4 regions of the Bacillus sp. Pc3 genome follow, and region 3 is predicted to be linked to each of the others. Evidence: riboswitches for the same ligand, from Rfam matches in the RefSeq annotation. Region 3 holds a riboswitch; each other region holds the start of a gene.
What was found. A riboswitch is a leader RNA that binds a small molecule or an ion and turns the genes downstream of it on or off. The one in region 3 is predicted to bind S-adenosylmethionine.

Region 1: linked by a shared signal. The riboswitch ahead of SB24_RS03905 (methionine biosynthesis PLP-dependent protein) and the one ahead of mtnK (S-methyl-5-thioribose kinase) in region 3 are both predicted to bind S-adenosylmethionine.
Region 2: linked by a shared signal. The riboswitch ahead of metN (methionine ABC transporter ATP-binding protein MetN) and the one ahead of mtnK (S-methyl-5-thioribose kinase) in region 3 are both predicted to bind S-adenosylmethionine.
Region 4: linked by a shared signal. The riboswitch ahead of SB24_RS02005 (phosphoadenylyl-sulfate reductase) and the one ahead of mtnK (S-methyl-5-thioribose kinase) in region 3 are both predicted to bind S-adenosylmethionine.

Annotation. Positions count from the first base shown of each region.
Region 1 covers NZ_CP010406.1:920,211-927,966, reverse strand. The annotation lists gene SB24_RS03950 (ATP-dependent helicase) at 1-414, opposite strand, end outside; gene SB24_RS03945 (hypothetical protein) at 535-789, shown strand; gene bla (subclass B1 metallo-beta-lactamase) at 858-1,607, shown strand; gene SB24_RS03935 (ABC transporter permease) at 1,649-2,371, opposite strand; gene SB24_RS03930 (ABC transporter ATP-binding protein) at 2,364-3,101, opposite strand; gene SB24_RS03925 (AbrB/MazE/SpoVT family DNA-binding domain-containing protein) at 3,102-3,335, opposite strand; gene SB24_RS03920 (GNAT family N-acetyltransferase) at 3,495-3,926, opposite strand; gene SB24_RS03915 (YjcG family protein) at 3,931-4,446, opposite strand; gene SB24_RS03910 (esterase family protein) at 4,472-5,194, opposite strand; SAM riboswitch class I at 5,369-5,494, shown strand; partial or broken gene SB24_RS03905 (methionine biosynthesis PLP-dependent protein) at 5,564-6,686, shown strand; gene metC (cystathionine beta-lyase) at 6,679-7,756, shown strand, end outside.
Region 2 covers NZ_CP010406.1:2,895,190-2,902,945, reverse strand. The annotation lists gene SB24_RS20025 (YuzK family famiily protein) at 143-295, opposite strand; gene SB24_RS13835 (carboxymuconolactone decarboxylase family protein) at 488-865, opposite strand; gene metQ (methionine ABC transporter substrate-binding lipoprotein MetQ) at 959-1,774, opposite strand; gene SB24_RS13825 (methionine ABC transporter permease) at 1,788-2,456, opposite strand; gene metN (methionine ABC transporter ATP-binding protein MetN) at 2,449-3,474, opposite strand; SAM riboswitch class I at 3,580-3,686, opposite strand; gene SB24_RS13815 (SCP2 sterol-binding domain-containing protein) at 3,797-4,147, opposite strand; gene SB24_RS13810 (thioredoxin family protein) at 4,244-4,564, opposite strand; gene SB24_RS13805 (toprim domain-containing protein) at 4,567-4,932, opposite strand; gene SB24_RS13800 (YusG family protein) at 5,002-5,238, opposite strand; gene gcvH (glycine cleavage system protein GcvH) at 5,293-5,676, opposite strand; gene SB24_RS13790 (arsenate reductase family protein) at 5,736-6,092, opposite strand; gene SB24_RS13785 (acyl-CoA dehydrogenase family protein) at 6,206-7,756, opposite strand, start outside.
Region 3 covers NZ_CP010406.1:761,393-769,148, reverse strand. The annotation lists gene SB24_RS03065 (acyltransferase family protein) at 1-699, opposite strand, end outside; gene SB24_RS03060 (PAS domain-containing sensor histidine kinase) at 955-3,174, shown strand; gene SB24_RS03055 (methylated-DNA--[protein]-cysteine S-methyltransferase) at 3,171-3,668, shown strand; gene mtnA (S-methyl-5-thioribose-1-phosphate isomerase) at 3,910-4,971, opposite strand; gene mtnK (S-methyl-5-thioribose kinase) at 4,978-6,162, opposite strand; SAM riboswitch class I at 6,272-6,426, opposite strand; gene SB24_RS03040 (carbon-nitrogen family hydrolase) at 6,519-7,298, opposite strand; gene SB24_RS03035 (pyridoxal phosphate-dependent aminotransferase) at 7,390-7,756, shown strand, end outside.
Region 4 covers NZ_CP010406.1:511,084-518,839, forward strand. The annotation lists gene SB24_RS02000 (sulfate permease) at 1-569, opposite strand, end outside; gene SB24_RS02005 (phosphoadenylyl-sulfate reductase) at 582-1,283, opposite strand; SAM riboswitch class I at 1,411-1,515, opposite strand; gene pyrE (orotate phosphoribosyltransferase) at 1,617-2,249, opposite strand; gene pyrF (orotidine-5'-phosphate decarboxylase) at 2,246-2,965, opposite strand; gene SB24_RS02020 (dihydroorotate dehydrogenase) at 2,934-3,869, opposite strand; gene SB24_RS02025 (dihydroorotate dehydrogenase electron transfer subunit) at 3,869-4,639, opposite strand; gene carB (carbamoyl-phosphate synthase (glutamine-hydrolyzing) large subunit) at 4,636-7,756, opposite strand, start outside.

The DNA.
Region 1 (7,756 bases), 160 kb from region 3:
GTTCAGGCCGATGCCGGGGAACAAAGACGTATCAGCCGCCTCGGATGTTGGTGAAAACGGTTCGGCCGCAGGCACTTTTTTCGGGCTTTTCCATTCTGAGACGATCGGTTTCGGATTCTCTGAAATCGCTTTTCCTTTCGGCAGGCGGAACATGCCGGCTTCCTTATACTCTTCTGTTTCTTTCTCCGCTAGTGGTTCCTTGGCCGCGCATGCTTTTTCACAGGCGGTGAAGTCTCCCTTTTGCCGGTGATAAAATGCCGGCTGCTCTAAAATCGAAAGCCGCATCAAGACGGGCTGCTCACAATGTGCGCAAAAAATATTTCCTTTCTGAGCTTCTTCAAAAAGGAATTGGTAATGTTCTCTAGAATATGTATGTAAATGTATCGTTCGGTTATTCAGTCGGGCGCATTTCAAAAAGGGGTCCTCCCATTAAAAGGTGTTCATCCATTTGATAGACAAAGAATATCATAACAAAAGAACAGCGTTTCAAAAAGTAAGATTAAGGGAAATGAAAAGCGAAGGGGAGGGGTACATATGATTTATGCAGGACGGATTCAAAACCAGCAGTATTCTCAATACGCAAACCGGGCAGCGGGTTATAAGCCTGATTACGCCGGCATTACGAAAGCGGCCGCCCTCGCCAATGACAGGGTGTACAGAGAGGTGGAGCGCCGCCAGGAAAACACCGCAGCCGCAGAAAAGAAAGTACATGAGGAAAAACGTAAGCGCTCTCTTTCCCGTCTGCCGCAAATCATGGGAAAAGGCCGGTTAATAAATCAATACGTGTGAAAAAGCCCGGATATATCCGGGTTTTTTTGAGTCGTATATATGAAAGATGCGGAAAGGAATGATTCAATTTGAGAAAGCTTTCATTATTAATTGCGGGGTTATTTCTTTTCGGCCTCTTTACTCCCGGAATGAAACCGGCAGACGCGGCGGAGGGCTCCGCAGCAAAAGGTGTCACTCTCACACAGCTGGCGCCGCATGTCTGGATGCATACAAGCATCGGTACGGCAGACGGAAGTCCCGTCCCTGCGAACGGATTGCTTCTTGAGACTTCCAAAGGAATCGTACTGATTGATACTCCGTGGAATGACAGTCTCACAGAGCAATTAATGACACAAATAAAAAAGCGGTTTCCCGGCAAAAGGATGACCGATGCCATTGTGACACACGCCCATGATGATCGTATCGGCGGTCTGAACACCCTGTACAAATACGGTGTAAAGGTGCACAGCACGAAGCTGACCGCCGACTTCGCCCGACAGCAGGGATATGACCGGCCGCTCGGAGATCTGAAAAACGTGACAAAGCTGCAGTTTGGCGATATGAAAATTGAAACGTTTTATCCGGGAAAAGGGCATACGGAAGACAATATGACCGTCTGGCTGACTGAGGATAAGCTCTTATTCGGCGGTTGCTTAATCAAGGCTTTAGAAACAAAGGAAATCGTGCCTACTCCGGGCTTTTATCCGGATCAGTGGCCGCGCGCCGTCCGCAAAGTCATGAAAAGATATCAGGACATCAGCATTGTCGTTCCGGGGCATGGCAGTCCGGGGGATGACCGTCTGCTGCCGCATACGATAAGCCTTCTGAAAGAAACGTAATAAAGAAGACCGGCGCTCCCATTACGGAGTGCCGGCTTTTTTTATCTCTTCCTGATTTTCATAAAACTGAGGAAAGCAAGTGCAAGCGCCAAAACGGTATATCCCGCTATCGGCCAAATATGCTGATGAAAGGAAGAATAATCTCCGGTTATGACTTCCTGGGCCAGCTCGATCGAGTGAATAAACGGTAAGGCATAAGCGATATGTTTGAATGTGTCACCGAGCAGGCTCACCTCCATCCAAGCCCCGCCCAGAAACTGCACGAGTGTAATATAAATCGTTCCGATACCTGAAATTTGTTTGTCCGTAAACACAGCCCCTAAACATAAACCGAAGAAAACGGACATCATCGCAATCGGCAGCAAGACAGCGATACCTGCGAGAAGATTCATCCACTCGGCGGATAAACCGGCAGCAGCAGCTGCGATAAAACAAATGACGATTTGTAAAATGGCTAACGGCATCATCGGCATTGCATAACCGATGACATAATCGGCTGTTTTTAAAGGGGAAGCAAACAAACGGGTCAAAAGGGCGGTCTGTTTGTCTTTTGCGATCAGCAATGCAGAGAACATCGTAAGGAAAGCGAAACCGAAAACAATGAGTCCGGGTGCTAAATGCTGAATTTTAAAGGTATCAAGCGGCGCATTTTTTTCAATCGCCGTAAACAGAAACAATAGAATAACAGGCAGTGCGATTCCAAGGATAATAGACAGGGGGTCACGAAAAATTTCTTTGCGGTTGCGAATGGCGAAATCAAGCATAAAGACCCGCCTCCCCGTCACAAATCGCTAAAAAGGCATCTTCAAATGTAGCTGAATGAGTTTGCTTTTTCAGGGCCTCCGCCGTACCCAGTGCTTTTAAAGTCCCATTTTCTAAAATGCAAATACGATCTGCCAGGGCTTCAGCCTCTTCTAAATAGTGTGTCGTTAAAATAATCGTCATGTCACCCTTTAATGCCTCAAGATTTTTCCACAACTCGCGGCGCGAACGGACGTCCAGCCCTAATGTCGGCTCATCTAAGAAATAAATATCCGGCTTGGTGATCATTCCCATTGCGATGCTGAGCCGGCGCTGCATTCCTCCTGATAATGTTTTGGTTTTTGCTCTTTCTTTCTCTTTTAATTGAAACAATTCGAGCATCTCATCTGTTCTTTTTTTTGCTTCTTTTTTCGGAATTCCGTAGACACCGGCTATAAACTCTAAGTTTTCCCGTACGGTTAGATGAGGAGCGATAGCTGTTTCCTGCGGGGACATATTCAATTTCGGTTTTATTTTATCTAAATCAGTCAAAATACTGTGTCCAAGCACTGATGCATCACCGTCATCCGGAGAAAGGAGTCCGCAAAGCATACTGATTAATGTCGTTTTTCCGGCTCCGTTCTCACCGAGTAAAGCAAAAAATTCCCCTTTCTCAACTGAGAACTCAAGACGGTCAACGGCGGCGGTTTCTTTATAATGTTTCGTTAATTGCTTCAGCTCAATCGCGTGCATTTACTCATCCTCGCTATCTGCGTCGATTTGCTTAGCGTTTAAAATATCTTTTGCAAACTCGAAAAAGAGTTCTTGTTTAACAAGTGCGATACCTTGCTGGTCATCCCCAAGCATAAGCAGTGAATCCCCCGGATTTATATCGAAAACATCTCTTGCTTCTTTAGGAATGACAATCTGTCCTTTTGTGCCCACTTTAACAGTCCCGAATATGTGTTTTCCTTTTGGTGCCGTCATGTTTATCCCTCCGAAATATGAATTGTATTTTTTGTATGAATTGTAATACTTCGTATACTAAACATACATTAACCTTCCATAAAATGCAATAAAATTCATGAAATAGTATTATTTTCATAAAAAAAGCACTCCTGCCATATAACAGGAGTGCTTTTGATTTTATCGTTTGTGTTCCTTTATCATTTCCAGATGGGGGATGCCCGCATCGAGAAATTCTTCGCCGGATGTGACGCGGTATCCTTGTTTTTCGTAAAACGGAACGGCCTGCGTCTGCGCATGTAAGATAAAGCTGTCGGCGCCCTTGGCTGCCGCCGCTTTTTCAAGCGCCTGCATAATGATGGCTCCGACGCCTAAAGAACGATGGCTTTTCATCACGCAGATGCGCTCTAATTTTCCATGCCCGTTTTTCAAGCGCCATCTGCCGGCTCCGACCGGCTGGCCGCCGTCATATATGACTATATGCTCTGACGTGTCTTCGAATTGATCAATCTCTTCTTCTTCCGGAACGTGCTGTTCTTTAACAAAGACCTCTTTTCTGACGAAAAAAGCGTCGTTCAGCTGTTTTTCAGTTTTTGCGATGATGGATTCCAAGCAGTTATTCTCCTCCGCCTAATAAAAATGTTTCGTACACAGTCCATGAGCCGTTATCCAGCTGATAGAGCAAGTGAAAACGGTCGATGACTTCTTCGTGGGAAATGTCCAGCATTTTCAGCTGTCCGAGTACGTCGGAATGTTCATCTGACGACAGCTTCTGGCCGACCGTGACATGCGGAACGAAGCTGTATTCCGGCTCGCCGGATAATGCTCCTGAGTAGCATTTCTCACTCAGAGATTTTAATTCCTCCGTCGGCTCTGCTTTCATATATATCACATTATTCACAGGAGAAAACGAGCTGTATTTTGTGATTTTCAGAACGAGCGGATGCGACTCTTTCGCCGTCTGTCTCAGCTGTGATACGACCTGCTCGATTTCCTGTTCTGTCGCTTCAAACGGATCTCTTACCGTCAGATGCGGCGGAATGAGCGCATAGCTCGGGTCGTAGCGTTTCCGGTACGAATTAGCGAGATCCTGTAATTTTTTTGATGGAAATAAAACAATACCGTATTTCATGAAAGTTCCCTCCTTAAATGAATGGTTACAGCATTTTTTTCAGCGCCGGCGTGATGAGCGGCTGCCAGTAGGTCCATTTATGATCCCCGTCGAAGGTTTCATACGTGTATTCAGACTGTTTGCTTTCCAGCAGCTGTTTGAGCTCTTCGTTCGGCGCGGTGAAATCAAGAACCTGGCCGTCTGTCGTGTGAACGCCGGTTTCTTTTTCTCCGATTTGATGATAAACGGAAATCTGTTTGAGATCCTCCGACTGCCGGACGGCATCCAGCACGTGCCCGTCAACATACGGAGACTGCATGATGACGTTTCCAAACATGTTCGGATAGTCAATCGCCGTCATAAGCGAAACGGTTCCGCCGAGGGAATCCCCGATCATGGTGCGGCCGTATCCGACTTGATAAGTCGGGTATTCTTTGTCGATAAAAGGAACGAGCTCATTTGCGATAAATCGCTTATATGAGGCGAATTTAGAGCCTTCTGGATGGTATGTGTTTCTTCGCTCCCGCACATTTTTATAAGGGACGCCGATAATGATGCAGCGGTCAATTTCCCCTTTTGACATAAGCTCTTCCGCCTGCCGCCCGATTCTCCCTAATCTGAAATAATCATGGCCGTCCTGAGCGATGACCGTATGATATTTATACAGAGGGGAGAAGGTGGCGGGCAGGTAGACCAAAACGGTCATTTCCTCTTCAAGCTCATGGGAGAAAAGTTTTTTCTCATGAATGATTCCGTTTTTTGATGCCACTTCGCATTCCTCCAGGCCGCTTCTTGTCTTGATGGTTTTTTCCTATTGTACCATGAATTATTAGAAATTTCTTTCTTCAGATGCACTTCTTGCGAGAGTTCAGATAAATAAAAAGTTATTGAAATTCATTTTATAGTGCGTTAATATAGAACAATCAGAAAATACAAAACAATATTCTTATCACGAGAGGTGGAGGGACTGGCCCTTTGAAACCTCAGCAACCGGTTTGCTTTGCCGCGGGAAGGCAAAGTGCCAAGGTGCTAAATCCAGCAAGCGATTCACATGCTTGGAAGATAAGAGGAAGAGAAAAGCTCCTTCTTCTTATGAAGAGGGGGCTTTTTTATTTTTGAAAAAGGATGGTGCTTACTGATGACGCAGCATGTTGATACAAAATTAGCCCAAATCGGAAATAGAAGCGAAGAAGCAACGGGAACGGTCAGTCCGCCGATTTATCTGTCCACCGCTTACCGACATAGAGGAATTGGAGAATCTACAGGTTTTGATTACGTGCGCACGAAAAACCCGACACGCCAGCTCGTTGAAGACGCTATCGCCGTGTTGGAACACGGTGCGAGAGGCTTTGCTTTCAGCTCGGGAATGGCAGCCATTCAAACGATTATGGCTTTATTTAAAAGCGGGGATGAATTGATTGTATCCTCCGATTTATACGGAGGCACGTACCGTTTGTTTGAAAACGAATGGAGAAAATACGGCTTAAGCTTTATTTACGATGATTTCAGCGATGAAGACTGTTTACGCTCCAAAATAACGGAAAACACGAAAGCGGTATTTGTTGAAACACCGACAAACCCGTTAATGCAGGAGGCGGACATTGAAAAAATCGCCCGGATTACGAAAGAAGCCGGCCTGCTTTTGATTGTGGATAATACGTTTTATACCCCGGTGCTCCAGCGCCCGCTTGAACTGGGAGCGGACATCGTCATTCACAGCGCCACAAAATATTTAGGCGGGCACAATGATCTCCTTGCCGGTCTGGCTGTCGTAAAGGATGAAGAGCTCGGCGAGATCATGTTTAATCACCAAAATGCGATCGGCGCGGTTCTTTCGCCGTTTGATTCGTGGCTTTTAATGAGAGGGATGAAAACACTCGGACTCAGAATGCGCCGTCATGAAGATAACGCCCGTGAACTTGCAGAATTTTTAGAACAGGAAGAAGAAATCGCCGATGTGTTATATCCCGGAAAAGGCGGGATGCTGTCTTTCCGGCTGCAAAAAGAGGAATGGGTCAATCCGTTTTTAAAGGCGCTGAAAACGATCTGTTTCGCAGAAAGTCTCGGCGGGGTGGAAAGCTTTATTACATACCCCGCGACACAGACGCACATGGATATTCCTGAAGACATCCGTATTGCAAACGGCGTCTGCAACCGTCTGCTGAGATTTTCAGTGGGCATTGAACATGCAGAAGATTTGAAGCGGGATGTAAAGCAGGCATTACAGCAAGTAAAAGAGGGGGGCCGTGTCATATGAGTAATCACAATTGGACGCTGGAAACCCAGCTCGTGCACAATCCATTTAAAACAGACGGAGCCACCGGAGCCGTCAGCGTCCCGATCCAGCATGCTTCCACATTCCATCAGTCTTCATTTGAAGAATTCGGGACATATGACTACAGCCGCTCAGGCACACCGACAAGAACAGCGCTTGAAGAAACGATCGCAGGTCTTGAAGGCGGAACGAGAGGCTTTGCTTTCAGCTCGGGAATGGCGGCGATTTCGACGGCGTTTCTGCTCTTATCCCAAGGCGACCATGTCCTCGTCACGGAGGATGTGTACGGCGGAACATTCCGCATGGTGACTGAGGTTCTGTCCCGTTTCGGAATTGAACATACCTTTGTCGATATGACGGACACAGAAGCGGTCGCCCGAACCATCCGCCCGAACACGAAAGCCATCTATATGGAAACACCGTCAAATCCGACGCTCGGCATCACGGATATTAAGGGCGTCGTCAAACTGGCAAAGGATCACGGCTGTCTGACATACCTTGACAATACTTTCATGACGCCTGCTCTGCAGCGTCCGCTTGATCTCGGTGTAGATATCGTGCTCCACAGTGCGACGAAATTTTTAAGCGGACACAGTGACGTGCTGTCAGGCCTTGCCGCCGTAAAAGATGAAGAGCTCGGCAATCAGCTGTATAAGCTGCAAAACTCATTTGGAGCGGTGCTCGGCGTTCAGGACTGTTGGCTCGTATTGAGAGGCTTAAAAACATTGCAGGTCAGACTGGAAAAAGCGAGCCGGACGGCTGAGCGGCTGGCTGCCTATTTTGACGGGCATCCCGCCGTCAAAAACGTTTACTATCCCGGCCTTGCCGGACACCCGGGAGCCGATACCCATAAACGGCAAGCGAGCGGAGCGGGCGCCGTCCTGTCCTTTGAATTGGAAAGCAAAGAAGCCGTCAAAAAGCTGGTCGAAAACGTATCGCTTCCGGTATTTGCCGTCAGCCTCGGCGCCGTCGAATCCATTCTCTCATACCCTGCAGCCATGTCGCATGCCGCCATGCCGAAAGCTGAGAGGGAGAAACGCGGCATCACAGACGGCC
Region 2 (7,756 bases), 1.8 Mb from region 3:
AATTTATTCTCATTCTAATTTTATAACAAATGAAAAGTAAATACAACTTTTTATATTACCCGGAACATTCCTAAAGTTTATCAAAGATCAAGGCGTAATTAAAGCTGTTTGAAACAGAAAAAGGGCGGAAATCCACCCTTTTTTACTGACCGATTTTCTCATTAAGCTGCGCTGCGAGGAACTTGCTTTTTTGATATTCAAGCTCCCTCTGCCGTTCGACTTCCATCCTTTTTGAAAGACGCCGTCCGTATTCCTCGTAGCCGATGCCGTGTGACTTCTGCATCGCTTTTTCCATTTCAGGCGTATAGTCAAGGTCCAGTCTCTCGTGGCTGGTGCAGATAATGAATCAATCCCTTCATATATTTGTTTCTATTGTAACAATGATCCCCTGCTCCGGCCAAAGAGAGTGTGCCCCTGAATCCTTTCGAATGTGCCGGAAACCGGCGCTCACTTTATCTGAAAAACGGTATTCACACGATTGCTCATTCTAATGCGTCGTATGTCCGAATTCCTGAATGCACTGCTGCACGAGGGTCACTCCCTGACTGAGAGCCGCGCCGCCCCCGAATGCCGCCGCGACGCTGATGACCTCAAGGATGTTTTCTTCTGTGGCCCCTTGGTCAAGGCAGCCCTTCGTATGATAAATCATGCAAAATTCATCTTGAGCGCTGATGCTGATACCCAGAGCGATTAATTGTTTCTCTTTTTCAGTTAATGAATCCGCTGAGAAACACTGTTCAGTAAATTCATTAAACTTCCGCCCCATCATCGGCATTTTTTGTTCAAATATGCCTAAACCTTCTTTGTATTGTTTTAACGCGTCATGCACGCTTTTGCCGTTATCCTGGTATTGAGCCACTGCCATTCCCTCCAATAAGTTAACCTTCCCTTTTATTATGGACAGTTCTCCGATTAATACCCGAAAAAAACCCCGGATGACTCATCCGGGGTTTTCGCTTTATTCAGATACGGGAAGCACGGCTCCGTCGTATTTTTTCTCAATGAAGTCTTTGATTTTCTTAGAGTGAAGCACTTCCATAAGCGCTTTGATTTTCTCTGATTTTTCGTCACCTTTGCGTACGGCGATGATGTTTGCGTACGGGTTGTTTTTCGTTGATTCCACTTCAATCGCGTCTTTTAACGGATTCAGTTTGTTTTGAATCGCATAGTTGACGTTAATGAAGACTGCATCGCCTTCTTCTTCATTATATGCTTTCGCCGTTAATTCAGGGGCGATTTTTTTGAATGTCAGGTTTTTCGGGTTTTTCGTAATGTTTTTCGTAGTCGCTTCAATCGTTTTCACCTTCGGATCAAGTGTGATCAGTCCGGCTTTTTCAAGCATCGCTAGCATACGGCCTTGTTCAGCGACATTGTTAGTCATGATGATGGTCGCGCCTTTAGGCAGGTCTTTCAGTGATTTGTATTTTTTCGTGTAAATTCCGAATGGCTCAAGGTGAACGGCTCCGGCATTCACGAGTTTGTAATCTTTATTTTCTTTCATTTCCTGTTCAAGGTAAGGAACGTGCTGGAAGTAGTTCGCATCCACTTCATTATCAGCTAACGCTTTGTTGTACATTTTGTAATCGTTCAGCACTTTTACTTTTAATGTGTAGCCTTTTTCCTTCAAGAGCGGTTCCGCTTCTTTTAAGATTTCAGCATGCGGTGTTTTTGTCGCGGCGACGACGATTTCCTTTTTATTTGAGCCGTTTGATCCGCAGGCGGTCAAAACTCCCGCGAACACAAGCAGCAGCGCACTTAATATAATCTTTTTCAATGTAAATCCTCCCTTATCTTTTGTCTATTATATTTGTAATCACATCACCGATAATCTGAATGATAAAGACGATGATGAGTATAAATACTGTCGCTACAAACGTTACATCCGTATTATTGGACTGGTAGCCTTCTACATATGCAAGGTTTCCGAGTCCGCCTGAACCGATGGCGCCGGCAATGGCGGTAGATCCGATCAGGGCGATGGCCGTAACGGTGATGCCTGAAATTAACGCAGGCATTGATTCAGGAATCAGCACTTTGAAGATAATCGTCGATGTCTTTGCTCCCATTGATCTGGCAGCTTCGATGACTCCTTTATCGACTTCCCGGAGCGCAATTTCCGCAAGACGGGCGTAAAACGGCGCGGAGCCGATAATCAGCGCCGGCAATGCGGCGTTCGGTCCTAAAATCGATCCGACCAAAATCTTAGTAAAGCCGAGAAGCAGAATAATTAAAATAAGAAACGGAATAGACCTGAAAATATTAACGACCGCCGCAATCACGGTGTTAATGATTTTATTTTCCCATAAGCTTCCCTTGCCCGTTAAAAAGAGCAGAAGACCGAGAACCGCTCCGATGATAAATGAAAAAACTAAAGCGATGACCGTCATATAAAGGGTCTCGTATGTGGCCGTCCACAGCTCGGTTATATCAACGTTCGGGAACCATTTTTCAAACATTTGTGATCACCTCTGCTTCTACCTGTTTGTCTTTGATGAACCGGATCACGTTTTCTACTTCTTTTTCCTGACCGTCAATATGAATGAATAAAGAACCGTAGGCTCCGTCCTTCGTCTGTGAAATTTTCCCCTGCAGAATATTGACGTCCACATCAAAGTTTCGGATCATTTCCGTAATGAGGGGCTGCTCGGCGGCCTGCCCGACAAATGAAAGCTGAATCGTTTTTCCTGTCGCTGTTTCCTGCAGAAAATGCTGGATGGTTTCTTTCGTCTCTTCCGGTTCTGTCACCTGCTGAACGAAACGCTTGGTCATCGGTTCGCGCGGGTTTCTGAAAACTTGGAGTACTTCGCCTTCTTCAACGACTTTCCCGTTTTCCATGACTGCGACTCTGTTGCAGATTTTTCGGATGACGTGCATTTCATGGGTAATGAGCACGATCGTCAGGCCGAGTCTGTCATTTATATCGGATAAAAGATCCAAAATTGAATCGGTCGTCTGCGGATCGAGCGCTGATGTCGCTTCATCGCACAGAAGGACTTTCGGATTATTGGCGAGCGCCCGGGCGATGCCGACACGCTGCTTTTGACCGCCGCTCAGCTGCGACGGATAAGATTTTTCTTTCCCCTCTAATCCGACCAGTTTAATCAATTCATCAGCGCGGCGGACCCGTTCGCTTTTTTTCACGCCGGCGATTTCCAGCGGAAACATAATGTTCTCCCGGACGGTGCGCGACCACAGAAGGTTAAAATGCTGGAAGATCATGCTGATTTCCTGGCGCGCTTTTCTCAGCCCGCGGCTGCTTACTTTATTTAATTCCGTCCCCGCGACTTCCACGGTTCCCGACGTCGGCTTTTCAAGGCCGTTCAGGAGACGGATTAAGGAACTTTTACCAGCTCCGCTATATCCTATAATTCCAAATATTTCGCCCTTTTTGATATCAAGAGTGACATCTTGGACAGCATTGACATCCCCATGCTTCGCTTTGTAAATTTTTGAAACATTTTGAAGATGGATCAAAGCAATCACCCGCCTTACACTATTCTAAGAAATCTTCCGGGTTTCTCCACAAAAGAAAAGCCTTTCTGCAAAAATGAGCAGAAAGGCTTATTGAAAAAGGCCTTTCTCTCATCTTTCAAAGCAGACCGCTTCGAGTGAATTGGCACCATTTCAACATTGTTGATGGTTGCCGGGCTTCATAGGGCACTTCCCTCCACCTCTCTTGATAAGAGAAAACATATCGTATTTTCGTCCGGAAATTCTTACTGTAGAATAGCACGGCGAATGATAAAAAGTCAATAAAATAAATATTGGAAGCTATTGTCACATAGTAGATTGGCAGTTACGGCCGTTTACTGATCGCCTGAAAAAATCCGTTTGTCAGCCAGAGGATGGCCTCCAGCTTCAGCAGAGCTCTGAATGATCCTTTCACTTTGAGTTTTCCGCTTTGGATAAGCTTTTGCAAAGAGACATCACCATGCAGGAGATGAATGATTTCCGTCTGGTTTCCGTAAAAGGTCAAATTAGATTTTTCCTTTGAAACCGACGTTTTTCTCATTTCTCCCTGTCCGTTAATTGAGACCGTTAAGGCTTCTGTTTCTCCTTGGAATGTAATCAGCAGCGTTGAGGCGTTTAATAGCGGTTTCAAAAACAGATGCTGTCCGTCATTCTCTGAAACTTCTATTTTCTCCACTCGTATAACCTCCCGTTTTAATGGCCATACATACACTTTCTCTTTTTAACGGACAGAACCCTTTATAAACCGCACGACATTTTCCTGTAAATATTGTCACATCGGGAACGTTTGCGATGTTTTTTGTTTAATCAGCTCATATAAATAGGAAACGGAGCGGAAGGCGTATCCTTTCTCAACAAGCTCTCCGCCTTTAAACAGCAAAAAGCACGGAACGCTTTCAATCTGATAGGCTTTGGCGAATGCGGGGGAATAATTCACGTTGTTTTTATAGAAGGCGGCGCCGGGCAGCATTTCTTCGACGACAGTAAGCATTTTGGACGCCAGCTGGCATGTGCCGCAAAACGGGGTGTACAAATACAGGAGATAAACGTCATCCTGAATCGATTCGAGTTCATTTTCTTGGAGTTCTTTCATGATTACCACCTCAGGTCGTTCTTCTTCAAAAATACAGTGTCAGCATCAAAGCCGGCTCTGATCAGCACAGATGCGAGATGATGGCCCGGGCACGACTCGACTTGCCTGTATGTTCTGTCTATATAAATATGGCGCGCGTCGGGAAGCTCCCGTTTCAGCTGTTTTCTTAATTTTTCTCCGGAGTCATCTGCGTCCGTTAAAATATAGACGTCTCTGTCAAACAGGCGGTCCGCCAAATCTTCCAGTTCGGTTTGGCCGATTGTCCCGTTTGTACAGACGATCTCCGCGGGTTCGATGAGCACTTCCCTGACTTTGATTTTATCAGATTTTCCTTCTACGATAATGACCTTTTCATCTCCGTTGTACATAAGCGCGTCACCTGCCGATTGTTTTAGCGTCAGATTGAAAAAGAAGGCAGTGAAATTCACCGCCAACTGTTAACACCAGCCATTCTCATAATCGCAATCGACATATTTCGGATCGCTGCCGTTTATGACATCGGCTGTTTTATAAAATTTTTGATTTTCAAATGAAAAGCCCTGTTTGAGCTCGTACTGGTCCATGCCTGTCATCTCGCCGATGGCTTCATTTTCATGAAACAAGGAAAACCGGCCGTTTTGAAAGCGGCCCGTAACGTTCTCCGTCACATCGACCTTTTGTTTATCAAAAGCCATTTTAGACACCTCCCGTTACAGATAGAATGTCCAAATGGCCCGTTTGCTATCCGATCAGTCTTCCTGTGTCATTTCGTCATATTGCTCGGAAGTCATGAGGTTTTCGATTTCTTCAGCATCAGCCGGTTCCACGACGATCATCCACGCTTTTTCATACGGAGACTCGTTTACGAATTCAGGACTGTCATCAAGGTCTTCGTTCACTTCCGTCACCGTTCCGTTAATCGGTGCGTACAGTTCGGATACGGTTTTGACGGATTCCACGCTGCCGAATGGCTCGTCCGCTTTAATTTCGGCGCCGACTTCCGGAAGCTCGACAAAGACGATGTCGCCAAGTTCGGCTTGCGCGAAATGTGTAATCCCGATGCGGGCTTTTCCGTCCTCAACTTTGACCCATTCGTGCTCTTTGGAATAACGCATATCTTTCGGTGTGCTCATCTAAATCCCTCCATTTTTTTCTTATAATAAGAAGATACCATAATTCTTTGAACCTGGCATTACATCCAATATTTTTCGAATTGGTCTTCTTTAAAGCCGACAGTGACTTTTTCGCCGTCTGTCGTAATCGGGCGTTTCAGGAGCATACCGTCTGATGCCAGGAGTTCGAGCTGTTCATCCTCTGACATGTGGTACAGCTTTTCCTTTAAGTTCAGCTCGCGGTATTTCATTCCGCTCGTGTTGAAAAACTTTTTCAGCTCAAGACCGCTCTTCTCATAGAGGTCTTTAATTTCTTCTTTCGACGGAGTTTCCTCCGCGATATGTATTTCGTTTATTTCCTTACCGCGGTCTTCCAGCCATTTTTTCGCATTACGGCACGTTCCGCATTTAGGGTACCAGTAAAAATTTAACGACATCTTCTTCACCCCTTGTAAATGATCGTCGTTATTTTAACACAATCACTTGTAAAAACCTATAACGTTGCTTCGTGAAAAAGCGCCCCTGATGAAGGAGCGCTTTCAGCATGTGGTCAGACCGTATATTTTTCTTCACGGAAGACGGCGGCTGCCGCTTCACGTTTTTTCTGAATGAGGTTTTTCGGCGTCAGGCGCGTCAGTTTGCGCAGCACGGAAAGCATCATGCGGAGGGAGTCTCCTTCCTCCATGGCGATCAGTGATTCTTTGGCGTGCGCTTCAATGTTCTGAAGGGCTTCCTGGGCAAAGATTTCCGTATATAACAGCTTCTGCGCGGCTTTTTCGGCACCGTCCGCCGCAATTGCTTTTTCCGTTCTGAGGACGGCAGATTCCAAAGCGTACAGCGCGCTGACAATATCGGCAATGTTCACCATGATTTCCTGCTCGCCTTCGATCTCTTTGCCGTATTTCTGCGCCGCGAGACCCGCTGTCAAGAGGGCGATCTTTTTCGCCTGTCTGACAATGTATTTTTCCTGTTCAAGAGGTTCTGATCCCGGCTCTTCAGGCATCAGCATCATGAGTTCTTCTTGGAGCGCTTTTGCTTTTTCAAAGAGCGGCAGCTGACCTTTTACGGCTTTTTTCAGGAACGTGCTCGTTACGATCAGGCGGTTGATTTCATTTGTGCCTTCAAAAATTCTGTTGATTCTTGAGTCGCGATAAGCGCGCTCCACTTCATATTCCTGCATAAATCCGTAACCGCCGTGAATTTGAACGCCTTCGTCGGCAATATAATCAAGCGTTTCAGAACCGCACATTTTGTTGAGCGAGCATTCAATCGCGTACTCGGCGATTGACTTCGCGACTTCGCGTCCGTCTTTTTGCTCCTCTTCCGTCAGTCTGCTCATATTATCTTCGAATAAGCCCACTGTTCTGTATACAGAGCTCTCCATCGCGTAAAGCCGAGCTGACATCGTCGCAAGCTTTTCCTGAGTAAGCGTGAAGCTTGAGATCGGCGTTTTAAATTGCCGGCGCTGGTTTGCATAAGCGGCAGACAGCTCAATCACCCGTTTTGAAGCGCCGATTGTGCCGACGGCAAGCTTGTAGCGCCCGATATTCAGGATATTAAAAGCGATGACATGGCCTTTTCCGATTTCGCCGAGAAGGTTTTCTTTTGGGACTTCCGCCTGATCTAAAATCAGCGTTCTTGTCGATGAACCCTTAATCCCCATTTTTTTCTCTTCCGGTCCCGTTGACACGCCCGGATAGTTCTTTTCTACGATAAATGCAGAAAACTTATCTCCGTCCACTTTAGCGTAGACGACAAAGACATCTGCAAAGGCGGAGTTTGTAATCCATTGCTTTTCTCCGTTAAGAATATAGTGTGTGCCCGCTTCATTCAAAACAGCCGTGGTTTTCGCGCCGAGGGCATCTGAACCTGAACCGGGCTCAGTTAAGGCGTATGCCGCGATTCTTTGTCCTGAAGCCAAGTCCGGCAAATAGTTTTTTTTCTGTTCTTCCGTTCCGAAGAACACGATCGGCAATGAGCCGATCCCGACGTGAGCGCCGTAAGACAGCGAAAAGCTGCCGGCACGTGAAAACTTTTCCGTAATGAAGGCTGAACTGATTTTATCCAGACCGATTCCGCCGTACTCTTCAGGCACGTCTGC
Region 3 (7,756 bases):
GCCGATGCGCGACAGACCGCTCAACAGCGACACTGTGCCGAATGTAGAATAAGGCTCCGAACCGAACAGCCACGAGTAATCAAAATCAATACACCAGCATAAGAGGAAAACAATCCCCAGTACGCCCGCGGCAATCTGCCTGCCTCTTTTAGCCCGAAGCAAATCAAAGTGCTGTTTCTTTAAATAAAACCCGACAAGAAACATCGGTAGAAAAACAAACGTCCGTGAAAGACTCAGCGTGCTGCTGATAAAATCAAGATACCCGATCATGACGGCAAGCCCGCAGCTCGCCCCAAGCGCCCACATTTTCGGCAGCTTCGTAAAGGGGTAAAGCAGCAGATTCCAAAAGAATAAGCTGACTAAAAACCAGAGAGACCACTGCGGATCAATCGGATTGACGCTTGCCATGCTTTCATCCTGAATCAAATAGTAAAAAACTGAGTAAATGCCCTGAAAAATCAAGTACGGAATAATCAGCTTCACAGCCAGCTTCTTCACATAACCTTTCCGCTTAAAGTTTTTTGCGAAATAGCCGGAAACCAGGATAAAGGCCGGCATATGAAAAGTATAAATGAATTTGTAGAGATGGAGCATAAACTCATTTCCGTTAATAAATGACCGGAGGATATGGCCGAACACCACCAGAAAAATCAAGATAAACTTGGCGTTGTCAAAGTAACTGTCTCGCGATTTTGTCATAGCATCACCTTCTCTTCAAAAATCATCCACTGCATGATTATTTCCTGTTGGTGTTCATTTTAAAATAAAAAACAAAAAATTGAAGGAGGACAAAAGTGATTGTTAGGATGATGTAATGGGGAGGTAAGGATCGTAGAAAAAGACTTTAACTTGTCATATCATTGAAATTTTCTGAAATGTATAGGGCGAATGAAGGAAGATGAGGTATTTTGTAGAAATATTGAAGGATAGGTTTTTGAAGAAGGAGTGTACTGAATGGCTGAAACTCTGGATTTGCAAACAAAAGAGTCGCTGAAAGAGCAGCTGAAGCGGATGAAAGAGGAAAATGACCGCCTGAAGAGTGATTTGAACCGGTATCACGTGATTATGAATAACACGCTTGATGCCATTTTTATATGCCGTAAGGAAATGAAAATCGTCCAGGCGAACGAGGCTGCGGCCCGGATGATGCAGATTGAGGCAGAGAACCTCATTAACCGCTCCGTCCTGGATTTTTTATATTCCGTGCCTCAGGAAGAACTGAATAAGGCCGTGAAAAAGTTTTTAAAAAAAGGCCATCTGTGGAAAGAGGTGCCGATTAAGCTTGACAGCGGCGCGACGAAATACATTGAATTCCTCGCCAGAGACGGAATTGGGGAGGATTATTTTTTTGTGGTGATGAGGGATATCTCCTCTAAAAAAATATTAGAGCGCGAATTCTCCATGAACGAGCAGCTGTTTAAAGATTTGTTTGACAGGGCTGTCGACGGCATCGTGCTGTTTGATAAGGACGGCGGGTTTATTGATGCGAACCTCTCTTTTTGCAAAAGCTTTGAGATCGGCCAGAATGAATTGTCCCATCTGTCGCTCCGCCATTTTACCGACGGAGAAAACAAAAAGCATCTGAAAGAAATCTGGGAAACCCTCCGCAGAAAAGGAAACGCCAAAGGAGAACTGCCCGTCAAGCTTCGGTCGGGCGAAGAGAAGCTGTTTGAATTTACGATTACGTCCAACTTAATCAGCGGGTTCTACATGTCCATTATGAGGGACATAACAGAGAAACGGTTGATGGAATTGAAACTTTTTAAAAGCGAAGAGCGATTCCGCGAAATTTTTGAAAACGCCATGGACGCGATTGTCATTTGGTCTGATGACGGAAAGATTGCCAAAGCAAACGAATCGGCGTGCCGCATTTTCGAACTGCCGATGGATAAGCTGGTGGAGACGAATTTATGTACGTTTATCGTTGATCCGCAGAAAAAATATAAGCAGATTAAGAAAAAATATGAAAAATACGGGGAAATCCGTGAAGAAATGCTGTTTCAGATGGCAAACGGCCAATTTAAAGAGCTGGAATTCACATCAAAACGAACCATACTTGAAGGTCAGCATTTAACCATTTTAAGAAATGTCAGCGATCGTAAGCGGATGGAAAAAGAATTGCGGGAAAGCGAGCTGAAATTCAGAAAAGTATTCAACGGCTCAATGGACGGCAAGGTCTTATTTGACAACCAATTCCGCATTATTGACGCGAATCCTCTCGCAAGCCGTATACTCGGTATGCCGGATGAGGAGCTGAGAGCGTACACCGTTCCGGATATTCTTTCTTTATTTGATATTGAAAACGCGGGTGTTCCCGCCAGAAAGATTGATTTAGAAGGAATGGATAATGAAATCCCCTTCCTGTTAAGCAGCAGCGACAGCCGCAAACTGGAATTCTCCTTCAAAAGAAATATCATTCAAAATATGAATCTGGCCATCTTTAAAGATGTCACAGAGGCCAAAGAGCTTGAAGAGAGGCTGCGGAAATCCGATACTCTTCATGTTGTAGGGGAGCTGGCGGCGGGCATCGCCCACGAAATCAGAAACCCGATGACGGCGCTGAAAGGGTTCATTCAGCTTCTTCAAGGAAGCATTGAAGGCGAATATTCTCTGTACTTTAACGTCATTACCTCAGAATTAAAACGCATCGAGTCTATCATCACTGAATTTTTAATTTTAGCGAAACCCCAGGCGATATTATATGAAGAAAAAGACGTGACGCAGATTATGAAAGACACGGCTGATCTTCTGAATGCCCAGGCCAATCTTGTCAATGTGCAGATCCATCTGAACCTGACCGGAAACATCCCGCCGATTTACTGTGAACCGAATCAATTAAAACAGGTGTTTATCAATATTTTAAAAAACGCCATTGAAGTCATGCCGGGCGGCGGCAATATCTACGTGACCATTCAGTCTTCTGATCAAGACCACATTTTGATTTCTATTCAAGATGAAGGAACAGGCATTTCCGAAGACAAATTAAAACGTCTGGGTGAACCATTTTACACGACAAAAGACAGGGGAACGGGTCTCGGTCTCATGGTCAGCTATAAAATCATCGAAGAGCATCAGGGACGCATTCATGTGGAAAGTGAAGAAGGGAAGGGCACCGTTTTTCATTTGACGCTTCCGATCCGGCAGAATACCGAAGAAAGAAGGAGCGGGGAATGATCTGTTTTACAAGTGTGAGAGCGCCGTTTGGAACCGTCATCATAACAGAGGAAGAGAGCTTTATTACCGGCCTGTTTCTCACCGGGGAAGATTTTGAGGAATGGCGGAAAGACGCGCCCGGCGTAAAGCCGTGCGAAACCGCTTTGCTGTCGGAGGCGAAACAGCAGCTGGCATCATATTTTTCAGGAGAAAGAAAGCAATTCTCTCTGCCTCTGAGACAAAAAGGCACACCCTTTCAGGAAAGGGTATGGAACGCGCTGACGATGATTCCTTACGGGGAATCCCGAAGCTACGGCGATATGGCTGAAGCGATCGGAAAACCGAAAGCGGTGCGCGCCATCGGACAAGCCAATAAACGAAACCGGCTGCCGATTTTGATCCCTTGCCATCGGGTAATCGGCAAAAACAGCGCCTTAACGGGATACGCGGGCACGAAGACGGATGTAAAAGCGGTGCTGCTGAACATCGAACAAATATCCTATAATGAAAAATAAAGCGTATGGCACGTTCCGTTTTTTCACGTCCGACATATCATTTTATTAAGTGAAAAAAGTTGGTCTGATGAAAAAGGAGGACGAAGCCTGATGAAAATGAGCCGTCCGCAAAAGATAGCCGGTTATGCAGAGCTGTTTTTTAAAATGCATCTCATTACAGCCGTCCAAAAAGATAAAGTGATTACATTGTGCAGACAAAAAAACCGCTGACATTGCCTGAGGCAATATCATCAGCGGTTTTTCAGCTCAGCTGGCAGTCAGCGAATAATTGTTCAATTTCTTCCGTGTAAGAGCCGGTCACAATTCCTTTCTCGGTTATAATGCCGGAAATCAGGCTGCCCGGCGTGATGTCAAAGGCCGGATTGAAGACCGGCACATCTTCGGGAGCGGTGCGTATGCCGGAGATCTGTCTGACTTCATTCGGATCTCTCTCTTCAATCGGAATCTGATCGCCGTTTTCAATCTGCAAGTCAAATGTCGAAAGCGGTGCGGCCACAAAAAACGGAATTTGAAAGGCGTTTGCCAAAATAGCGAGGCCGTACGTTCCGATTTTGTTGGCCGTATCACCGTTTTTTGCAATTCTGTCAGCGCCGACAATGACCGCAGAAATATGTTTTTCCTTCATTGTATGGGCGGCCATGCTGTCCGTAATGAGCGTGACATCAATTCCGCCCTGCATCAGCTCCCACGCCGTCAGCCGTGATCCTTGGAGAACGGGTCTTGTTTCACATGCGTAGATATGAAGGCCGAGATCTTTTTGTTTCGCTAAGTAAAAGGGAGCAAGCGCCGTACCGTATCGGCTTGTGGCAATCGAGCCCGCATTGCAGATGGTCATGATCTGGTCGCCTTTTTTAAAAAGGTGCAGCGCATTCTGGCCGATCATTCGGCATGTTTCTTCATCCTCAATCTGAATTTGAATGGCTTCATGAACGAGCGTTGTCTTCGCTTCATTGATTGAGATCGCATCCCTGATGGAATCCGTCAGTCTGTCAAGCGCCCACGCGAGGTTGACGGCAGTGGGCCTCGAACTGTTTAAATACGCTTTGACATCCGCGAACTGACGTCGGAAATCTGAAAGGTCGCGGGCTTCAAACGACTTGGCGGAGAGCGCGAGTCCGAACGCCGCGGTTATACCGATGGCCGGGGCGCCCCTTACTTTCAGCGTGACAATCGCGTCGAATACATCTTCCTTTGTTTCAAGTTCCGCATATTCAGTGACGTCGGGAAGCTTTTGCTGATTTAAAATGCGGATGTAGGTTTCTTTCCATTCTACAGAACGGGGGATGGCAAATTCATTGGTCATGCTGCATCATTCCTTTACACGGAGCTTAAATTGGTCCAGAACCTCGGTGATATGCTTCAGTTTTTTTCTGTTTTCGATATAATAGGCGCCGATGTCAAGCGCCAGCTTCTTCCGTTCGATTCGTTTGTCAAACGGAGTGATTTCATCTAAGTCAGCCACATGGGCGAGTCCGATCGTGCGCCGGATCAATTCGCATCCCGCAAAACCGACCGCTTCCTCAAACGCGTTTTTCAGTGTGTCTTCCAGCAGGTGTCTGCGGGAAGGCAAGCAGTCTTTCTCCCATGCTTCACTGAATGTTTTCACAAATGTATCCCATACGGCGGCAGTATGATCATATAACGGCTGTCTGTCGTCACCGTCGCGGCTGAGGGCGTTTAACAGCAGATTGGCGATAAATTGGCCGATGTCAAACCCGATCGGTCCGAAGAAAGCAAACTCGGGATCAATCACCTTTGTTTCATGTTCATCGGCGAAAATGCTTCCCGTGTGCAGATCGCCGTGAACCAATGTTTCCGCGGAATTCAGAAAGATGGCTTTCAATTCGTCAGCGCCTTCTTTCAGCCGGGAATTGTTCCAAACTTTTTCTGCGTATGGGCGCAGCTCCTTTTCAAAATCGTTTGTCTCATGGTCGAGAAACGGTTCTGTAAACACAAGCCTTTCCGTAATATTGCAAAGCTCAGGATTTGTAAACTGCTTTGCGAGCTGCTGCTTTACTTTCGCATCAAGCGCATAATCAGATGAGTAAAACAGCGTTTTCCCTAAAAATTCACCGATATGAACCGATAAGTTCGGATAATGCTGCCCTTCCAGCAGCCCTTTTCTTGAAATCCGCAAATGGGAGAGGTCTTCCATTACCGTGACGGCCATTTCAGTATCGGAATAGTAAACGGCCGGAACGAGGTGCGGCACGTGTTCGCCCTGGCGGATGAGGGCGCTGCTTTCGATTCTCGCCCGGTCAATGGTAAGCGGCCAGCTTTCACCGACGACTTTCGCGTAAGGAATCGCCTGTTTGATAATCAGTCCTTTTTTGTTTTCTTTATCGTAAACATGAAAGACGTAATTTAAATTGCCGTCGCCGATTTCACGGCATGTCAGAGTGCTTTTGTTTTGGAATAAGCCGAGCTTGACGGCTAACGCGGCGGCGGAGCTTTCTGTTAATTGTTCATAAAGACTTGTTTTAGTTGCTGACATGGATTTACCCTCCAATTATGTAGTGGCAGTAAGAGATCGTGACGGAGAATACGCCCGAAAAAAAGCCTCCTTCTCTGAAAGAGAAGGAGGCTGAAACAGTGCAGTCCGCCTCTTATCTCTCAGATAACATCTGATGGAATTAGCACCGTGCCTTATGAGACAATCGTCTCGGCGCAAAATGTACGCGCCCCATTTCACAATGGAATTACGGTCGGTTGCTGTTGGGGTCAAAAGGCCAATCCCTCGCCCAACTCTCGATAAGAGAAAAATATATTGATTTGTATCACAATTCGGATTAATCAGTTGATGAAAATATTAGCAGGTGCCGGATATTCTTGTCAACGTTTTTTTGAAAATTAATATAAATCACGCCGTAAGTCTTGGAAAACCGGAATGGTTCCGCGAACGGCCGCGCTTTCTGACACATCGATTTCCGCTCGGACTGCGCCTTCCGTCCGGTCTCCTTCGGCTAAAATCCGGCCCCACGGGTCAATAATCAGGCTGTGGCCGGCAAATTCATTATCGGGATTGGACCCCGTGCAGTTAGAGGCTGCGACAAAACATTGGTTTTCAATTGCTCTGGCGATAAGCAGGCTTCGCCAATGATCAAGGCGGGGCAGAGGCCATTCCGCAGAGATAAACAGGACATTCGCGCCCTGGGACGTATGCTTTCTGATCCATTCGGGGAAACGGATATCATAGCAGATAAGCCCGGCGCACTTGACACCGTCAAGCTCAAAGGAACCGTCGCTGTTTCCTGCTGACAAGTAAAGGTGTTCATCCATCAGCTGAAACAGATGGGCTTTCTGATACCGCTTCACGATCTGTCCGCTGTTATCGGCGATGTACATGGTGTTATAGACATTTTCGCCTTCTTTGACCGCAAAAGATCCGGCAACGAGGTGTACGTTGTATGTTTTTGCCGTTTCTTTAAGCCATTGTTCCGAAACTTTGCCGTTTTCATCCGCCAGCTGGTCTAGCCGTGTGAGATCATAGCCGGTCGTCCACAGCTCAGGAAGCACGATTACATCCGCATGGCGGCTTTCTTGCTCAATCAAAGATTCTGCTTTTTTAAAGTTTTCTGAAGGATTTCCGTATGAAATATCAAATTGCAAACAGGAAACGGTCCATTTCATTTTTTAACACCTCAAGTTTCTCTTTACTTTTTTTATTTAACCATATATGATGATGGACTATCATTTCAAGACATTTTTAGAAGGTGAAAATATGAACTTTGAAATCTCAGATGTACTCAAACAGCTGCCGGAACAATTTTTCGCATCATTGGTGCAAAAAGTGAATCAAAAGCTGAAAGAAGGCAGAGACGTCATCAATTTAGGGCAGGGAAACCCTGATCAGCCGACGCCTCAGCATATCGTTGAAGAAATGAAGCGCGCCGTCGAAAGGCCGGAAAATCATAAATACTCATCATTCCGGGGCGCTTACAGCTTCAAAAAAGCAGCCGCTGCATTTTATGAAAGGGAGTACGGGGTCACGCTTGATCCGGAAACGGAAGTCGCCGTGCTGTTCGGAGGCAAGGCGGGACTTGTTGAGCTTCCGCAATGTCTTTTAAACCCGGGAGATACCATTCTGG
Region 4 (7,756 bases), 250 kb from region 3:
CCCACCGCATTTGCGACATTGTTCATTCCGGCTGAAAAAGCTTCCCAAAACCCCGCAATCAGCAGCACAATCCCCAAAATCTTCTGTTTCCGATTCGAAATGACTCGAATATTCAGAGAACTGAATACCTTCGAGACGAGAAACGTGAAACAGAACGCGACGAACGGTACGAGCACCCAAAAACTCACGATGACTAAAAGATGCTGTAAAAACAATACTTTGTACGCGACGCCGACACCGACAATCGCCCCGACAGTGACCTCACTCGTCGACAGCGGAATGCCGAGCACATTCGCCGTGAATAACGATAGCGCCGCCGATCCGATAATAATGCAGACAATGGTGAGCGTAATGGTTTGTTCGGGAATGATTCCGCCGCTGATCGTCTTAACGACTTCTCCGCCGCCGATAACCGCCCCTGACAGGACTCCGGCCGCGCAAATGATCAGCGCATACGTTTTCTTTTTAACGGCGCCGGACCCGTAAGCGACTCCCATTGAAGCCGCGGCTCCGCTGGCTCCGATATTCATGGCAAAAAACAGGCAGAATAAAATAGCGGCTAATTCCATCGTGCAGCTCCTTTATTCATGCAGTCCGCATTCTGTTTTCGCCATGCCGTTCCATCTGCCGCTCCGCAAATCTTCCGCGGTAAACGCAGGTGAAGTGCACGGTTCACAGCCGATGCTCGGATACCCCTGATCATGAAGGATATTGTAATCCAGCTCATGCTTGGAAGTATATCTCCAGATGTCTTTCCATGTCCAATGGATCAGCGGGCATACTTTAATCGATTGAAACTTGTCGTCTTTATTCAGGAAATTCGTATTCGCCCGGCTCGGCCCTTGATCCCGGCGAAGGCCGGACAGCCATGCCGGATGCCCTGCGAGCGCTTCTCTTAACGGCAGAATTTTTCTGATGTAGCAGCACTGGTTCGGTTCTCTTTCCCACAGTTTATCTCCGTGAGCCTCGGCCTGTTCTTCAAGAGTAAGGCTGGGCTTTTTCAGGATAATGTTCAGTCCCGGGTAACGCTCTTTCACTTTTTCGATCGTTTCATATGTTTCTTTAAAGTGAAGACCCGTGTCGAGAAACACGATTTCCGCGTCTTTCTTTACTTTAGAAATTAAATCGATCAGGACGATGCCCTCAATCCCGAAGCTGCACGCGTAAACAAGCTGGTCTCCGTAGTGGCCGTATGCCCATTTTAAAACGGACAGCGCGCCTTTATAGGAATCGTCTTCCGGAAATGTAATCGCCGGCTCTTCCCATGTGTCATACGTTAGCATTTTTCCTTTCCTCCTCCCGGAGACAATCAAACAGCTGTTGTTTTCTGCCGGTTGTCTTATCCCTCAATCTTTTTTTCATATAAAAAACTTTCAATCCAGCGGAATGAAAGACAGTGACCCGGTATAGCCCTTATCTTCAAAATGCTGTGCATTTTTCTGGATGCGGCACCTTGCATGACACGCAGGTTGCCGGGCGTCATCGGTCCAGTCCCTCAGCCGCTCTTGATAAGCTTTTTAGATTTGTACTAAATTTTAGCACAATTCTAACAGAAGTCAACCCGAGTTTTTTGATAGGAATAATAAAACAGGCCCTGAGGCCTGTTTTTATTGTCATTATTTTTTAAACCAATCTTTTGACTCGGGATTCTGTTTCCATGATTTCAGTTTCTCAACGTCATCTGAATGAATCGTTCCGTTTTCAAGCGCGACTTCAATCAGCGTGTCATAATCCGTTAACGAGTAATAAGGAAGACCCGCTTTTTTAAAGGCTTCTTTTGCTTTCGGCAGTCCGTATGTAAAAATGGAAATGACGCCGAGGACTTCCGCGCCCTCTCTTTGAAGGGCCGCCGCAGCTTCAAGCACGCTGCCTCCGGTAGAAATCAAGTCTTCAATCACGACTGTTTTTTGTCCTTTCTTAATGGCGCCTTCTATTTGATTTCCTTTGCCGTGCGCTTTCGGTTTGCTTCTGACGTAGCACATCGGCGCGCCTGTACGGTCTGCGAGAAGCGCAGCATGCGGAATGCCCGCCGTTGCAGTGCCCGCGATCATCTCCGCCTCGGGAAAATGCTCTTTCAGCAGTTTGCCAAGCCCGTCCGCCACATCATTTCTCACTTTTGGATACGACAATGTCAGACGGTTGTCACAATAGATCGGTGATAAAATGCCGCTCGCCCACGTAAACGGCTCATTCGGGCGTAAAAAGACAGCTTCAATGTGTAATAGATGTTTTGCGATAGCCTGTTTCATCGGCGAACGCCCTCCCATTCCAGTTTAATTGCTTCATATGCTTCAACGGGGTTTTCCGCTTTTGTAATTGAGCGGCCCACAACGATGGCTGACGAACCGTTTTCTTTCGCAAATGACGGAGTCGCCGTCCGGACTTGATCGTCAGCTGTGTCACTGGCCGTGCGGATGCCCGGTGTGACTGTCAGAAATGAAGGCCGGACCGCTTCATAAATGGCTTTTGTTTCATGTACCGAACATACCACTCCGTCCAGCCCGCACTCTTCCGCCATTTTGCCGTAATGCACAACCGTTTCTAACAGCGGCTTATGCAGCAGAAGCTCTTCCTTCGCCACCTGCTCTGAAGTGCTGGTCAGCTGAGTCACCGCGATTAAAGACGGGCGTTTTCTGCCTGCCGGCGTGCCTTCTTCAAGCCCCTCAAGGGCCGCGCGCATCATGCGTGCGCCCCCTGCTGCATGCACATTGACAAGATCAACGCCGAGGCCGGCCAGCCGCTTCATCGCTTTATTGACCGTAGTCGGGATATCATGAAGCTTTAAATCTAAAAATATATCACAATTTCGTTCTTTTAATTGGTGAATGATGGCGGGGCCTTCCTGATAAAAAAGTTCCATCCCCGTTTTGACAAAAAGCCTTTCCTTTTCAAACAAGTCTAAAAACGTTAAAGTCTCTTCCCCTGATGCAAAATCAAGCGCGATGATGGGCAGGTTGTTTTTCATGTTTCCAGCTCCTTCCGATGCATTCACTTACAGATTGAAAGCCGTGCTGGCGCAGCACACGGGGGAGCTGTTCTATGATTTCCGGGCAGACGAACGGATTGACGAAGTTTGCCGTGCCGACGGCAACCGCACTCGCTCCCGCAAGAAGAAATTCTAATGCATCCTCTGCGGTCTGAACGCCGCCCATCCCGATAATCGGGATTTGAACGGCCTGGCTGACTTCGTATACCATCCGGATGGCGACCGGTTTGATCGCCGGGCCTGACAGTCCGCCCGTTTTATTTGCTAAGATCGGCCGTCCCGTCTTAAGATCGAGCCTCATCCCGATGAGTGTATTAATCATCGTCAGACCGTCAGCACCGGCCGCTTCAATCGCTTTAGCAATTTCGGTTATGTTTGCGACATTAGGCGAAAGCTTCACATACACAGGCACTGCGGAAACTTCTTTCACCGCTTTTGTCAGTTCGGCCGCCATGACGGGATCAGTACCAAAAGCAATCCCCCCCGTTTTGACATTCGGACATGAAATGTTAAGCTCAAGCGCATGCACATTCGGCGCTTGGCTGATGTGCTCGGCCACTTCTTTATAGTCGTCCACCTGAGAACCGGCGACATTTGCGATAATCGGCGTGTCAAATTGTTCGAGCCAAGGCAGCTCATGATTGAGCACATGCTCAAGGCCGGGATTTTGCAGACCGATGGCATTCAGCATGCCCGCGCTTGTCTCCGCCACTCTCGGCGTCGGATTTCCGAAGCGGGCTTCGTTCGTCGTTGCTTTAATCATAATGCCTCCGAGGCATGATAAATCGTAAAATCCGGCATATTCTTTCCCGAAACCGAAACATCCGGAAGCGGGGATGATCGGATTTTTCAATTGGAGACCCGGCAGATTCACCTCTAACATTACAGCGCCACCTCCTCAGCTTTAAATACCGGCCCGTCAAGGCAGACCTTTACATAGGATGTATCGCTTTCACCCGTGCGGCACACGCAGGCGAAGCAGGCTCCGATGCCGCAGCCCATCCGCTCTTCCATCGAAAGATAAACCTCTTTATGGCCGTACTGCTGCTTCAGAGCTTTCAGCATCGGTGTCGGTCCGCAGCTTAGCAGGACATCGAATTCGAGCTGCTTTTCACGGATGACATCGGTGACAAACCCTTTCTCTCCATATGTTCCGTCAGCCGTCGCCACATAGGTGTCTCCGTACGCACGACATTCCTGTTCGTAAAAAACATCCTTTGCTGATTGAAATCCAAGCACATGAATGACGTTTACGCCTTTTTCCGTCAGGCGCTTTGACAGTTCCTGCAAAGGCGGAACCCCCACTCCGCCTCCGACTAACAGCGCGGTTTTGCCGGGTTCAATCCGCCGGATGGGGAATCCGTTGCCGAGAGGGCCGAGAACGTCTATCCTGCCGCCCTCTTTTTTCTCGGACAAAAGACGCGTTCCCTCACCGTCAGCTCTGTAGATAACGGATACTTCATCCGCGGCGAAATCGACGTCCGCAATGCTGAGCGGTCTTCTTAATAGCGGCGTGACCGCGTCACTCACCTTCAGATGTAGAAATTGACCCGGCTCGGTAAGGTGCCGGACAAGCTCTCCTTTCAGCACCATCTTATAAATCCGGTCGGCAATTTCTAAGTTGGATTGAACAGTCAAATGCACTTTCTTCATATCGTGACTGCCGCCTTTTGATTGGTTTCGGATGCAGGCATATGATCCGCCCGGAATGTCATGCTTTCCAGTACCCGCAAAATGGCTTCGGCCGTATCTAAAGATGTCAGGCAGGCGACTCCGTTCTCAACGGATTCGCGGCGGATTCTGAAGCCGTCTCTGGCCGGCTGTTTGCCCTTTGTCAGCGTATTGATGACAAATTGCGCTTCGCCGTTTCTGATCACATCGAGCAGATTTTTCCCTTCTTCGCCGATTTTCCCGACGACTTGAGCCGGAATCTGAGCGTCTTTTAAATAAGCCGCCGTTCCTTCCGTCGCCAAGATTTTATAGCCGATGGCGTGGAACCGCTTCGCGATCAGCAGTCCTTCTTCTTTATCTTTATCGGCAACAGTCAACAGCACTGAGCCGTAGTTCGGGATTTGAATGCCAGAAGCAATCAACGCTTTATAGAGCGCTTTTTCCAGGGTTGAATCTTTGCCCATGACCTCTCCCGTCGACTTCATTTCAGGGCCTAACGTAATATCCACTCTTCTCAGCTTCGCGAATGAGAAGACAGGCGCTTTCACGAATACCCCCTGCTGTTCAGGCTGCAGCCCCTCTTGGTAGCCGAAATCAGCAAGCTTTTGGCCGAGAATGACCTTTGTCGCCAGATTCGCCATCGGAATCTTTGTGATTTTGCTTAAGAACGGCACGGTTCTGCTTGACCGCGGATTTACCTCAAGCACATACACTTCACCTTGCGACAGTACGAACTGGATGTTCAGCAACCCGATGATGTTAAGGCCTTTTGCCAAGGCTACAGTGTATTGTTCGATTTTTTTCTTAATGTCTTCGCTTAAAGACTGAGGCGGATAGACGGCGATTGAATCCCCTGAATGGACGCCGGCCCGCTCGATATGCTCCATAATTCCCGGAATAACGACTGTTTCGCCGTCAGATACGGCATCGACTTCGATTTCTTTCCCCGTCAGATAACGGTCGATTAACACCGGATGCTGCGGGTTGATTTTGACCGCATTTTTCATATAGTGAAGCAGCTCTTCTTCGTGATAGACGATTTCCATCGCCCGGCCGCCGAGCACATACGAAGGGCGGACAAGTACCGGATAGCCGATGGATGCGGCAATTTTGACCGCTTCGTTCACCGACACAGCGGTTTTTCCGAGCGGCTGCGGCACATTCAGCGCCTCAAGCGCCTGCTCAAACTTATCCCGGTCTTCCGCACGGTCTAAATCTTCAAGTGATGTGCCGAGGATTTTGACGCCGCGGGCGCTCAATTCTTCCGCAAGATTGATCGCCGTCTGGCCGCCGAATTGGACGACAACGCCTTCCGGCTGCTCCAAATCGATGATGTGCATGACATCTTCTACCGTCAGCGGTTCAAAATACAGTTTGTCTGATATGCTGAAATCAGTGGACACCGTCTCAGGATTGTTGTTGATAATAATCGCTTCATAGCCTGCCTGCTTGATCGCCCAGACAGAATGAACGGTCGCATAGTCAAATTCGACGCCCTGTCCGATACGGATCGGCCCGGAACCGAGGACGACGACGCTTTTTCTTGAAGTAATCTCAGACTCATTTTCTTCCTCATATGTGCTGTAAAAGTACGGGGTTTCTGATTCAAATTCCGCCGCGCATGTATCCACCATTTTATATACAGGCTTGATGGCTGCTTCTTTTCGCATTTGATACAGCTCTTGTTCCGGCATGTTCCATTCCCGGCTGATATATTTGTCGGAGAAACCGAGTTCCTTCGCTGTCTGCAGGACGGTAAGGCTGCCTTTTTCCGCTTTCAGCTCTGTTTCAAAAGCGACCAGCTTACAGAGCTTGTGCAAAAAGAATACGTCAATTGCAGAAAACTCATGAAGCTGCTCGACTGTGTAGCCTCTTCTGAACGCTTCAGCAAGATAAAACAGCCGTTCATCTCCGGCCTTTCTGATCCGTTTTTCCAAAAGCCCGTCAGAAATCTCTTCCGCATCCTTCAGTTCCAGGTGATAGACATCGGCTTCCAGTGAGCGGACCGCCTTTAACAGCGATTCTTCAAGGGTGCGTCCGATGGCCATGACCTCTCCGGTGGCTTTCATTTGCGTCCCGAGCCTGCGGTTTGCCGACTCAAATTTGTCGAACGGCCAGCGCGGGATTTTAGAAACGACATAGTCAAGCGCGGGCTCAAAAGCCGCATATGTTTTTCCCGTTACGGGATTCATCATTTCATCAAGAGAAAGCCCGACTGCGATTTTCGCCGCAAGCTTTGCGATCGGGTAACCCGTCGCTTTTGAGGCAAGGGCAGATGAGCGGCTCACCCGCGGATTCACTTCGATAATGTAATATTGGAAGCTGTCGGGATCGAGCGCGAGCTGAACATTACAGCCGCCTTCAATGCCGAGCGCGCGGATCAGCTTTAATGAAACATTGCGCAAAAGCTGGTATTCCCGGTCGCTCAAAGTCTGGCTCGGGGCAACGACGATGCTGTCGCCCGTATGGATGCCGACCGGATCGATATTTTCCATGTTGCAGACGACGATCGCGTGATCTCTGCTGTCTCTCATGACTTCATATTCGATCTCTTTGTAACCGGCAATGCTTTTTTCAAGAAGGCACTGATGGACGGGGCTGAGTTTTAATCCGTTTTCGACGATCTCTTTCAGTTCTGTTTCATTCGAGCAGATGCCGCCGCCCGTTCCGCCTAATGTGTAAGCGGGGCGCACGATAACCGGAAACCCGATCCGGCCGACAAATTCCTCGGCTTCCTGTAAAGTGCGGATGATCTCACTTTCCGGCACCGGTTCATTCAGCTCATTCATCAGCGTACGGAATAAGTCGCGGTCTTCCGCCTGCTGGATGGCGGACAGCTTTGTGCCGAGCACTTCCACCCCGCATTCCTCAAGAACCCCGAGTTCAGACAGCTCGACGGCAAGATTCAGTCCGGTCTGTCCTCCCAGAGTCGGCAGGATGGCGTCCGGCCGTTCTTTTCTGATAATACGCGTGAGAAACTCCGGCGTCAGCGGCTCTATGTATACCCGATCAGCCATTTCAGTATCCGTCATAATCGTTGCCGGATTCGAGTTGACGAGAATGACTTCATAGCCTTCTTCCTTTAAAGCGAGACACGCC